3 regions of the Saccharicrinis carchari genome follow, and region 2 is predicted to be linked to each of the others. Evidence: riboswitches for the same ligand, from Rfam matches in the RefSeq annotation. Region 2 holds a riboswitch; each other region holds the start of a gene.
What was found. Region 2 has a riboswitch for cobalamin ahead of FN809_RS13580 (ABC transporter substrate-binding protein). Riboswitches for the same ligand answer to the same signal wherever they lie in the genome.
Positions count from the first base shown of each region.

Region 1 (4,264 bases), on a different contig from region 2:
GTTTTGCGGGCCCCGTATTTTCGCCAGCCACAAGATACGATGTTTTTGTTGAAACCCCGCTAATGTTTTTACCACCGTTGCGTTCAATAATTTTTTTAAGTTCGTCGCGCGAAAAAGCGGAAAAAGTACCACTGATGACAAACGACTGATCCTTAAATTTTTCGCTGCTTTGCGTGGGGGCTTCGCTTTTAAAGTTAAGGCCCGCGGCTTTTAAGCGTTCCACGAGTGCGCGGTGATCGGTATCGGCAAAATAGTCAATTACACTTTGGGCTACTTTGGGGCCTATATCGTCTAAGGTGGTCAGTTGCTCCAGCTTGGCTTGCGAAAGTTTGTCAATCGTATTAAATTCTTTGGTAAGGGTTTTGGCAACAGTGGCACCCACGTGTTTTATACCTAAGCCAAACAATACGTTGGCATAAGGTGCATTTTTCGATTGGGCAATGCCATCCAACAGATTTTGGGTTGATTTTTCCTTAAAGCTGAATAGTCTTTTGTTTTCTTCGTCGTCCGATACACGGTTAATGCCAATGAGTTTATCATAGCTTAAATCATAAATGTCGCTCACATCCTTTACCAGTCCTTTTTCAAATAGCAAATCTACTACCTGCTCTCCAAAAGAGTCGATATCGAGTGCTTTACGGCTCACAAAATGCTCTATTTTACCCTTTAGCTGCGGAGGACAGGCCTTGTCGTTGGGGCACAGGTGCGCTGCCTCACCCTCAGGACGTATCAGGGGCGTGTTGCATTGCGGGCAATGACTGATAAATTGTACGGGAGCCGACATAGGATGGCGCGCACTTACTTCTACACGGGTTATTTTTGGGATTATCTCACCCCCTTTTTCCACATAAACCCAATCATTTTCGTGCAAATCCAGTTGGGCAATAATATCGGCATTATGCAACGAAGCTCTTTTAACGGTTGTTCCGGCCAGCTGAACGGGTTCCAGGTTGGCAACCGGGGTAATCCTGCCCGACCTGCCCACTTGATAATCGACCGAGAGGAGCTGGGTACGGGCCTCTTCTGCTTTAAATTTGTACGATATAGCCCAGCGGGGTGTTTTAGCGGTGTAACCCAGTTCGTTTTGCAGATGGATGTTGTTCACCTTAATCACAATACCATCTATCTCGAAGGGGAGTTTATGACGCTCTTTGTCCCAATGATTTATAAACGTGTATATTTCGGGCAACGAGGTACATATTTTATAATGTTCGGGAATTTTAAAACCCCAACTACGGGCCTGTTCTAAATTTTGGGAATGCAGGTTGCCGGGCAGATCCGGACCCAGTAGGTAATATAAAAAGCAATCTAACCTGCGTTTGGCCATTTCGGCACTTTTTTTCATTTTAAGCGATCCGGCAGCAGCGTTACGGGCATTGGCAAAAGGCGCTTCCCCTTCGGCCACTCTTAATTGGTTGGTTTTGATAAATTCGGCGAGGGGCATAAATATTTCTCCTCGTATTTCAAAATTGGCAGGGTAATCGCCTTTTAGGTGTAGGGGTATGCTTTTTATTGTTTTAACGTTAGCGGTAACATCATCCCCTTTTTCTCCGTCGCCGCGGGTAACGGCATGTTTGAGCCTGCCATTTTCGTAGGTCAGGCTGATGGATGTGCCGTCGTATTTCAGTTCGCACACGTATTCAATGTTGTCGCCTATGGCCCGGCTCACCCGCTGATAAAAATCTGCAATCTCTCCTTCGCTATAGGTGTTACCCAGCGATAGCATGGGATACTGGTGCGTAATCTGTTCAAAATCGTTGGATAAGTCGCTGCCCACTCTTTGCGTGGGACTATCCGGATCTTTAAATTCAGGATGCTCTTTTTCCAGCTTCATTAGCTCGTGCATCAGCGCATCGTAAGCATAATCCGAAATGGTGGGCTTGTTTAATACGTAATAGCTGTGGTTGTGTTGGTTAAGTTCCTGAGTGAGTGAGGTAATCCTGTTTTTTATATCGTTATTCATTATATAGGATAATTACAAATTTGGGTTTGTGCAAAATACAATTGCGTCTACGCTAAAGGGTGTTTTTTATTTTAAGTGGATCGTATTGTATTTTGTTGTTAAAATGGACAAAAGCCGTTATTACTTCTAATAACGGCTTTTGTGGAGCGCTTGCGACGCATCGCATCCGCCCTACAAATATACAACGCAAATAATTAAAATGCAATCAAGGTTTGCTCGGATTTAAAAGGCGGGATTTTCCATTTTTATAATCGCCACTGTTTTTTTAGCCGAATAAAAAGCATACTTTTGTAGCCGAATTGGTTCAAAGAAGTTTTATTCAAAGCTTATGCGACCAAAGAGGGAATGCCGTTAAAATCGGCAACAGTTTCCGCTGCTGTAAGTTCCGATCCGAACAATTCGGATAGTATGCTTTTTGTCAATCAGGCCACTATTAAAAATGGGAAGGCGACAAAAGGTCGGGATAAGTCAGAAGACCTGCCAATTCGTTATTCATTGTTCAAGGTATTCGGTATAAATACATGGCAAGATTTTCACTTCCCTGGTTGATTTCCGTTATTCAAGAGCAATACTTTTTGAAGTATTTTTTGCAGGATGAATAAAGTTATGTTACGTGTAATTTCGTTGTTTTTGTCTTTTTTATTTTATCAGGTGTCGGGTCAGCGAATAGATCTGGATACGATAAGAATAGATGAGGTGAGCATTGTAAAGTCGCGTATCAGCTATTATGCCGAAGCTGATAAAACGGTGCGTTTGGATTCTCTGACCATCAATCGTTATCAGGCTCAGGACCTGGGTGCCTTACTCACAAAAACCTCTCTGATAAAGGTTTCATCAAATGGGGGGGCAGGTAATGTGGCCACGGCAAGCATTCGAGGGGCAGCCTCAACCCATACTACCGTAAATTGGAACGGTATACCCATTAATTCTTTAACCACCGGGGTAACGGATCTTTCGTTGATAAATGTGGGGGGCTTCGATAAAATAGATCTTGTGTATGGAGCTAGTGGAGCGGTTTATGGAAGTGGCACGATGGGAGGAGCGATAAATATTTCCAACACCCCTGGCTGGGAAAAAAACTTGTCAATTGGTATTGCTTCCGAAGTGGGCGGATACGCCAATTATAGCGATCAGTTTTTATCTGGTAAAAACAAGCGCTTAATCAAAGCGCTCTCGTCCTTTAAAGAACAGCTGCTTGTAAAAGCTTCTAACCATAGTGTTTCGTATAGTGGACAATTGTTTGTACAAAAAAGTAAAAACAATTTCAAATACATCGATATCCATGATTTTGGACAACCTCAGGAACAGCTCAACCATAATGAGAGTCGTGTTATGGGCACCATTCAGGATATTCATATAAAACTAAATCGAAATTACTTTGGTGCTGGTGTTTGGTATCAGGTGAACGAAAAACAAATTCCCGGGAAAATGGGTATAGGGCCCCCGGTAAGTTTTCAAGATCAAAAAGATTCCTTGCTTCGTAGTTATTTATCGTGGAAAACGCTTTTAGGTTCGTTTAGGTTGGAGCTAAAGGCTGCTTACCTTTATGATTTTATGCGCTTTACAGATAAAGAGTCAGACAATAACGGGGGCTATAAAATATTTTCTGAAATATCTTCTAAGAGGTGGTTGAGCGACTTTAACGCGCGATACTACCTGGGGGCTAAATTGAGTGCCGACATGTCGGTGAAATACATGTACCTCAATGGTAGGACAAATTATTACAACAAAGACGAACAAGAGTATCGGTTGTCGGTGGCCACCAGATACAAAACAGGTAATTTTGTGCACTCGGGCTCTATAGGCAAAGAGTGGAATACGCTAAAAGATGCGCCGCTGACCTTTTCGTTTAGCTCGCTTTACAATTTAGATCATTGGTTTACAGCTCGCGTAAAATTAGGGAATCACTATAGAAGACCCACTTTTAACGAACGGTATTGGGAGCCTGGGGGCAATATAAATATAGATGCCGAAAAAGGCGAGAGCTACGAACTAGGCCTTTCTTTTCAAGGGCAAACGGCTTTGCACAGCAGTGTGACGGCCGACTTAGCCTTTTATGTAATCAATAATATTCAATCGATAGCCTGGCGACCAAAGGCGGGCGAATTGTTTTGGCAGCCCATCAACATAGGTCGTACCCTATCCAAGGGGGCAGAGTTAGAACTCAAGCACACTTTTGCACCATCAGCTTACCAATTTGATAATCGTCTGTCGTATGGTTATAATCACTCGTACAACAATGATAAAAACAGTGCTGAATATAAAAAAACAATTGCCTATAAACCCCGGCATCTCATAAAA
Region 1 covers NZ_FXTB01000001.1:333,284-337,547, forward strand. Annotated here, with positions in the region: gene ligA (NAD-dependent DNA ligase LigA) at 1-1,963, opposite strand, end outside; cobalamin riboswitch at 2,247-2,462, shown strand; gene FN809_RS01150 (TonB-dependent receptor plug domain-containing protein) at 2,570-4,264, shown strand, end outside.
Region 1: linked by a shared signal. The riboswitch ahead of FN809_RS01150 (TonB-dependent receptor plug domain-containing protein) and the one ahead of FN809_RS13580 (ABC transporter substrate-binding protein) in region 2 are both predicted to bind cobalamin.

Region 2 (4,264 bases):
CGGGAAGATCCAAAAAGGCAGCAGGCTCATCCAGGATAATAAAGGGTGTTTCCTGAACCAGCGCTTTGGCTATCATGGCTTTTTGGCGTTCACCATCGCTCATTTTGTCGATAGATTTTTGAGTGTATCCTTTCAATCCTACCTCTTCAATGGCATGGTAAACCAATTGGATGTCGCGGGGCAATAACTTTCCAAAAAAACCGGTATACGGTGTGCGACCCAATGCAACCAATTCAAATACGCTGAGGTTTTGCACATCTAATCTGTCGGTGAGTACCACGCTTATCTTTTTGGCCCGTTGTGCTTCCGGGATGCGCTCAATTTTTTCGTTGCCGTACCATACTTGACCGCTCATTGGTTTAATAAATCCGCAAAGCGTTTTTATGAGGGTGGACTTGCCGGCACCGTTTGGCCCCAACAAACAAGTAAACTGCCCGGGCTTAACGCTTACATTTATGTTTTCGTGCAGCGGCAGGGCCTGCTTGTCGTACCCTATGGTGAGTTGGTCGGTTCTTAAAAATAATTTTTTTGTCTGCTGCATCTTTCCGTTTGTTATTGCGTTAAACTGCGCCTTTTTAATATTACGTATATTACTATAGGCGCGCCAATTAACGAAGTTACCGCATTGATAGGCAGGGTGCCATCAAAACCAGGCAGACGTGCAATTAAATGGCAAAGCAAGGCCAGCGCTCCTCCAAACAATATAACGGCCGGTATTAATACAGAATGATCGGCAGTTTTAAATATTCCTTTTGAAAGATGCGGAACGGCAAGCCCCAGGAAGGCGATAGGTCCGCAAAATGCCGTAATACTAGCTGTAAGTAAGCCCGTTACCAACAATATGCTGAACCTGGATCGTTTGATATTTAAGCCTAAGTTGGCCGCGTAATTTTCGCCGAGCAAAAGTATGTTCAAGGGTTTTATTAAAAAAAAGGAACCGAGCAAACCGGTTAACACCAAGGGGATAAAAATAGCATGTTTATCCCACGAAAGGTTATTGAACGATCCTAAGCCCCAAAGGACAAAGGACTGCACATCTTCCTTTGAGCTGATAAACTGTAACAGACCAACAATGGCACTGGATGCGTAGCCTACCATAATACCCACGATTAGGAGCATCGCATTATTTTTAAGTTTTTGTGCCAAAAAAAGAATCACCAGTAGAACCCAAAACGCCCCAATAAAAGCAGCTGCGGTAATGGTGAGCGATCCGTACCAACCGAGGCCAGACAGGGATATGCCCTGTAAGGCACCCAACAGCAGCACCACAATGGCCACGCCCAATCCGGCACCCGAACTGATGCCCAGTATGGAGGGGCCCGCCAGTGGATTCCGAAATAAGGTTTGCATTTGCAAACCGCCGGCTGCCAGACCTGCACCGGCCAGTACAGCTGTGATAGATTGAGGAAGACGGGATTTGAGGAGTATGTTCTGATATATCTCGTTATCAATTTGCCTACTCACCATCCATTTTAGCACTACCGTAAACGGTATGTTAACCGATCCCAACGAAATATTGAGCACAAACAACGATACCAACAATGCAAGTAAAGCCATGTAAGCATAGTTTTTTCTGCCTTTCGCTAATTCTCCCTGCATAATTATTTTACTCTTTGCTTAATTTTTGATAGTAAACAGGAGCGGAGCCTGTTTTAATTTCAGGATGAAAAAGTTGTACCAAATCCGACAGTACAACATCAGGTTCCAGCAATCCTTTCTCAAACAGCATGGAGTGGTGTGTATTGGAATATACAACTTTGCGATTTTTAAAGGCATCAAAATCGGCATATCGGGGGTCTTCATCGTTTAAGGCCGAATAACTATATGCCTCGGCCCGGTTTACCATCATCATCCAGTACTCGCAATGGGCGGCTGCCTGATATACTGTTTCAAAATCGTAGCTCAAAGATCCGGTTCCGGGTCTGTCGTTAAAAATATAGCGCACGCCGGCATCTTTTAAAAAGTTGGCATTGAAACTTTGTGCGGCGGGTGTGTACCACACACCTTGATATATTTGACCACTCATTACACATGGTTTGTTGTTGGCATGAGCCGCCAATTGTTTTACCTTATTGTATCGATTGGCAACCTCATTTACCGTGGCAATGGCTTCACCTTCCTTGTTAAAGAAGGCGGCTACAAAAACCAGCCATTCCATCCTGCCCAAAGGCGTGTTTTCGAGATAGCTGCTATTGGTGGTCATTTTAATGCCTGCACTGCGCAGGGGAGCGTAGAAATCCTCTTTAAAGGGAGATATCATCATCATATCAGGATTGAGGGCCAACAGAATTTCTATGTCGGGGGCAAAGGCGGTGCCTACGTCTCTGACTTTACCTGTGGCCAAGCCCGCTTGAACCTTTTTGTTAGAAACATATTGTGGCTCGGCCATGCCTACCAATTGGTCCAACACGTTTAATTGATGCGCGTAGCTGATTTGTGTGGAGGCGACCGATACCCATCTTTTTACAGGTATTTTTATGGCCGATGGATTGTTTTTGAGGAATGTGGCATCACCTGAAAGTAAGGTAACCAGTGGGGGGGCAGCCGAGTCCCAGGGGTGGATAACTTCTATGCGTTTGTGATCGGAGTAATACTTTATCCTGAATCGATTGGCATAAGCCGGTGTGTACAACGAAGATGGTTTGTCGTAAACTTGCGTTGTTTTTGAATTGTTCTGATTAGGTTGGCAGGCCGTTAAAGCCAACATCACGAGTAGGGCAAATGCCAGTATACTTTTGTTTGTTAATCCCATTACTTTATTCTCCCGAAAGTTAAATGAATAATTATCCTTGTGGCAGGTTTTCCGACTTTCTTTCCCGAGCATCTTCCCATCGGTTCTTCAACTGACAGTGATTTTTTTGCTCACCCTTTTTATGGGGTAGAATACGGCTGCGGGTACAGTTCCTGATTCTCGTTTTTGCCGATTACAGGATTCCCTTTTACGTTGCAATATGCAACACCAACAATTTGCGCAAAATTACATTAATTATTTGATATTAATGGAGGGTGTGGGTTTTTGTTCTTTATCTACATTATTTTTTCACGTTCGGGCTTTAATCCTTTAATCCATTGGTTAACCACATACTCGTTTTTTTTAATCCACTCGCGAACCCCGATTTCGGGATCTTCGTACTGCTTTACAAAGTACATTAAGCTATTGAATTGTTGTTCAGATAGTTGCATTCGTTCAAAAAATCGGTATGCCCGGGGTCTGAGTTCCGCAAAGGCCTTGGTACCCATCGCCACTATATTTTCTTTTTCTCCAAAAACATTGTTTGGATCATCCAGAAACCTAACATCGAAACGTGCGAATAACCAATGTGGTTCCCAACCGGTTATTACAATTTCGTTGCGTCGACTATAAGCATCCGTAAATTTAACAAGCATTTTACCTTCGGCCATTTCAAGTAGTTTAGTATTCTTAAGACCATAGGTTTCAATGCTTGATTTGGCGTGCATCATCACCCCGGCCTCCGCTTCAATTCCTATTATTTCGGAGCTTGATGCTGTTGCTAAATCCCCGATTGACTGATACTTACTATAAGCGGGTACGATTAGTCCTGTACGGGCACCGGGATAAATAATGCCAATTTGATCGAAAGCTCCCGATGGGTATTTTTCAATATATGTGCGATGCGTTTCAGGGAGCCACCCATCGGCAAACACATGTGCTTGGCCATTGGCCAGGTCTTCGTACACATCATGCACATTGGCAAGTTTTATGGTCACATCGTATTCAAGCTTTTCCTGAAGCAAAACTTTGGCTAAATGGGTTATTGCAACCGATTCTGACCATTCGGTATAAACCATCTTGACTGCATTTCCCTCATCCTCTTTAGTGTTTGTAAAGTCACAAGCACCCAATGCTCCAACGCTTATGCACATTAACAATATGTAATTCCTAATTTGCTTCATATCATGTAGTTTTATTATTCGCTTTTACTTAAATAATGCTTCCATAAAACCCAGTGTCTGTTTCCTGTCTTTTACGATGAGTACATTGATGTTTTTTTCGGAATCGGCAAGATCTTCGGATGTGCGATCAAGAATAATGTTGGCTAATTCGGATTTTATTTTCGACCCGATTAAAATCAAGTCAATGTTATTGACCAGGCCGTGGTGATACAACAAATGTGCTTCGTTATATTTTCTATCATAGACATAGGTACATGGAATATCGTCTGTGCTGAGTTTTAGCTTCTTCATAAATCTCCCATATTCCTTGATGCCATGTTTGGTCATTTTTTCTTTCAGGCGTTTTTCA
Region 2 covers NZ_FXTB01000008.1:17,697-21,960, reverse strand. Annotated here, with positions in the region: gene FN809_RS13590 (ABC transporter ATP-binding protein) at 1-541, opposite strand, end outside; gene FN809_RS13585 (iron ABC transporter permease) at 553-1,557, opposite strand; gene FN809_RS13580 (ABC transporter substrate-binding protein) at 1,607-2,752, opposite strand; cobalamin riboswitch at 2,777-2,979, opposite strand; gene FN809_RS13575 (glycine betaine ABC transporter substrate-binding protein) at 3,028-3,915, opposite strand; gene FN809_RS13570 (universal stress protein) at 3,940-4,264, opposite strand, start outside.

Region 3 (4,264 bases), on a different contig from region 2:
ATCGGAGGTAAAACTTTTGATTATGAGCAAGGGTTTCCGTAAAACGGATTATATGGCGATACTCAACGAGGTACGAGCGGCATGCATCCGCCTCAGGGATATATTGGTTATTGATAAGCACTGGCAAACCATGCTTGAGGCGGGTAAAAAAATATCTACACAGGAATTGGAGGAGATAGAACATGATTTGCAGTTCGACGATCCCATTAATATTCAATACACTTCCGGAACTACGGGTTTTCCTAAAGGAGCTACGTTAACGCACCATAATATTCTGAACAACGGTTACTTTATAGGTAGACGGTTAGGGTATAACGAAAACGACAAGGTGTGTATTCCGGTGCCATTGTATCATTGCTTTGGTATGGTGCTGGCCAATATGGCTTGTATAACACATGGTGCCTGTATGGTACTCACGGGCGAGGCATTTGATGCGGAGGTGGTGATGCAAACGGTGCAAGATCAAAAGTGCACCTCACTGTATGGTGTTCCTCTTATGTTTATTGCACAACTTAATCATCCACGTTTCCCTGAGTTCGACTTTAGCAGTTTGCGTACGGGTATCATGGCCGGTGCTTCCTGCCCTGAATCAACCATGAAAGACGTACGAGAAAAGATGAACATGAAACAAGTGGGTATTTGCTACGGTATGACCGAAACATCGCCCGTAAGCACCCAAACTTTTGTAGATGATGATGATTATCGCAGATGTACAACCGTAGGTAGGGTTCATCCGCATATCGAAATAAAAATAATAGACCCCGATACCGGAAAAATAGTGCCACGCGGATCCAAAGGTGAACTATGTACCAGAGGATACTCCGTTATGCTAAAATATTGGAATAACCCGGAAGCTACCGCCTCTGTGATAGACGAGGGAGGATGGATGCATACCGGCGACCTGGCTCAGATGGACGAGCATGGTTACGTTAAAATAGTAGGTAGAATTAAAGACCTTATTATCAGAGGGGGTGAAAATATATCGCCCTTCGAAATTGAGGAGTTTTTACTCAATCATCCGGCGGTCAAGGATATTCAGGTAATTGGTGTACCGGACTTTAAATATGGCGAAGAAGTGATGGCCTGGGTTATTTTAAAAAATGGAATGCAGGTAAAGCAGGAGGAGCTGAAGAAATATTGTCAAGGCCAAATAGCCACCTTTAAAATACCCAAGCACTGGAAATTTGTAGCTGAATTTCCAACTACGGTTACCGGTAAGGTGCGCAAGGTGGAAATGCGTGAAATATCCGCCAGGGAAATAAGCGTATCGCACAGGTAGTTGTTAGCTGATATAGTTAGGCGGATTGAAACGCCTGACAGGTGTTTAAAATCTGTTAGCTTTGCTTTCATTTCCAATTGCACTCTAATTTAGTTGTTTGTTTTTTGCAATTAAATTAATTTAAAACCCTATATTCGCGCTTTCATTGGTTTTCAATTTCCATCGGGCAATTGCCTAATGGAACCGAAATTAAAAGGGAATGCCGCGCAAATCGGCAACAGTTCCCGCTGCTGTAATTCTCAAAACGGCTTTAAAAGTTTTTAACCATTGTCCGGATAAATCGGGACGAGAAGGTTTTTTAAAGTGGAGATAAGTCAGAAGACCTGCCATTGAACATTTGATTTTGCAGCCTGCGGTGAACGGGTAGCTTATCAGCACGATGTTTAATGCTACTTCCTTTTTAAGCCATCGTAAGCTGCAAAATCAAACAAATTAATTGTTTAATTAAAGCAGTTGTGATGGGAAAATCAAAAATCAATCTTTCAAAGATCAATCAATGCCACGGGATTTTATCCCTTTTGGTATTGCTGGCCGCATATAGCCGCACCATACCGTATTCCCCAGTATATATGCCTGGTACCCTGGCGACGTTTGGGGTACGCTATTTTTCAATAAAATATTTCCCGCTTATAATTGCTGTTCTTTTGTTGTGCTTTAAGGTTTTTTTTATCAATACTATAATCTGCACTCAATTTAAAACCCTGCTAGTACCCTTAAACCCGCATACCGTATGAAAAAGAAATGTCCACGATGTAAGGGTAGTTTTGAGTGTAAGGGCAGCAACATTCAAAAGTGTCAGTGTAAATCAATAAAATTATCAAGCCAAGCTTATCAATTTATCCGTGATAATTATACCGATTGTTTGTGCCTGGCCTGTTTACAACAAATAGAAAAGGAACGGCAGTGTTCGCCAAAACTGTCTGCCGTTCCCAATAATCAATAATACAATCATTTAAAAATTAACAATTGCATTATGAAACAAATTTACTTTTTTCTGCTCACTTTTTTAAGTTTGAGCATCGGAACTTTTGCACAAAGCAGCTGGTTTAACACAGCGGCTAACTATGTGGGCAAAGATATTGTTGTGGACAAGGCTTTTGCCTGTCATGATATACTTGGCAACAACTTGTATGCTATTGATAGCGACGGCCTGTATTGTTACGACCTCACCACCATGGAACAGACGCATAATTTCGGAAAGGTTCCTGAATACTCCGGCTGGGTGAGCTTTGTTACTGCTGATACGGATGGAACAAAAGTTTGGCTTGGTTATACCACCGGCGGATTAACCGACGACAGGATATACAGTGTGGATATAGGCACGGGTACCTGGACCCATGAAGCCACTTTTCCCGGTAACTTTGATATGGAATGTTATAATGGTAATTATTATGTATCGGGCTTAAATACCGAAGGATGGGATGGTGTAAACGATGTAAACTGTATCTCGCTATTGGATTTATCAGGGAATAACGATCATAAAAAACTGATTGAGGTAGGTGGCAATTCAACAGGATTGGCCATCGATTCTGAAGGAAGTGTTTTCAATGCGGTGTATAGCCCCACGGGTGAGACCTCAATGTATAAATGGGAGGGTGCTGATATAAAGGCTATTATAGATGCGGCAGACAATAGTTATCTTACCCTGACCGATGGTACTGAGCTAACCCTTATTGCCGGCAATGGCCCGTACGATTGTGACGTGGATGCTGCCGGCCATCTGATATTTAACTCCAATGATTTTACCAGCGGTAGCTATGTTGCTGTATGGGATGGCAATATAGGACAAGCCCAAAACTATAATAAAATAGGCACCTACGGTGGTTCTTCTTTCGCTTGGTTTGGTATGCTCAAAGCAACGGGTGATATTACAGCCGATGGTAAGGTATATGCGTGTAACCTGGGCGACCCATTGGCCGAAGTCAGGCTAAGCAAAGCCCCCGCTATTGCACGTCCCGTAAATGATATTCTATTGCCTAAAAATGCACCCCAAACTATAATTAATCTATCAGATTATTTTACAGTTAAGGAGGGCGAAATAATTAGCTATGCTGTAGCTTCGGAAGCCAATGAAATTTTGTTGGCCACAACTATTGATGATTCCGGTGAAAATCCTCAGCTGAATATCGATTATGTTAGTGGTAAAACAGGTATTGCACAAGTTACTGTTACGGCCAGCTCTTCCGGTGATGCAAGCGAGCTAACTTTTATTATTGAGCTTCGTGATATAGATTATTCCAATGGTGTATTTATCGTAAACGAAGATTGGTTTGGACATAGTGAAGGTACAGTGAGCTACCTGGCCTCGGATGATCAATTTGTTTATCGTGCTTATCGCCAACAAAATGAGGGAAAAACTTTAGGTACTACCACACAGTTTGGATGCATATATGGTAATCAATTTTACTTTATCTCTAAGCAAGGAAACCGACTTGTTGCCGCAGATGCAGCTAACATGCAGGAGCAAACCACTGTAGCAGAATTTAACCAGGGAAATTCTGCCGACGGAAGGGCTTTTGTGGGTGTAAGCCCTGAAAAAGGTTATATCAGTACCTCAAACGGTATCTACCTATTTGATATTGCACAATCTAAAGTTGGTGCTATCGTTGAAGGAACAGGGGGCGAAGTTGGTATTATGGTTCGTGCCGGAGCTTATGTGTTTGCCGTTAAAAAATCCGAAGTTTACATTATTGATGCAGCCACTGACCGGATTGAAAAAACCATTACCGGAACCACATATGGTGCTGTGGTGCAGGCCTTCGATGGCCAGGTATATATTGCAGCAGGCACGCAGTTAATTAAAGTGAACCCATACACGTTGCAAGAGGAGGTAATAACCATGCCCGAGGGTATCGAAATTCCATCTTCATTTGGTTTTGCATGGAGCGCCAATAGCTTCTGCGCAAGTGCCACAGAAAATGCCCTTTATTGGGCAAAACCAGCAGGATGGTCGGGCAGTACTGAAATTTATAAGTATATTATCGG
Region 3 covers NZ_FXTB01000001.1:263,147-267,410, forward strand. Annotated here, with positions in the region: gene FN809_RS00900 (AMP-binding protein) at 1-1,279, shown strand, start outside; cobalamin riboswitch at 1,409-1,624, shown strand; gene FN809_RS18165 (cysteine-rich CWC family protein) at 2,010-2,222, shown strand; gene FN809_RS00910 (DUF5074 domain-containing protein) at 2,253-4,264, shown strand, end outside.
Region 3: linked by a shared signal. The riboswitch ahead of FN809_RS18165 (cysteine-rich CWC family protein) and the one ahead of FN809_RS13580 (ABC transporter substrate-binding protein) in region 2 are both predicted to bind cobalamin.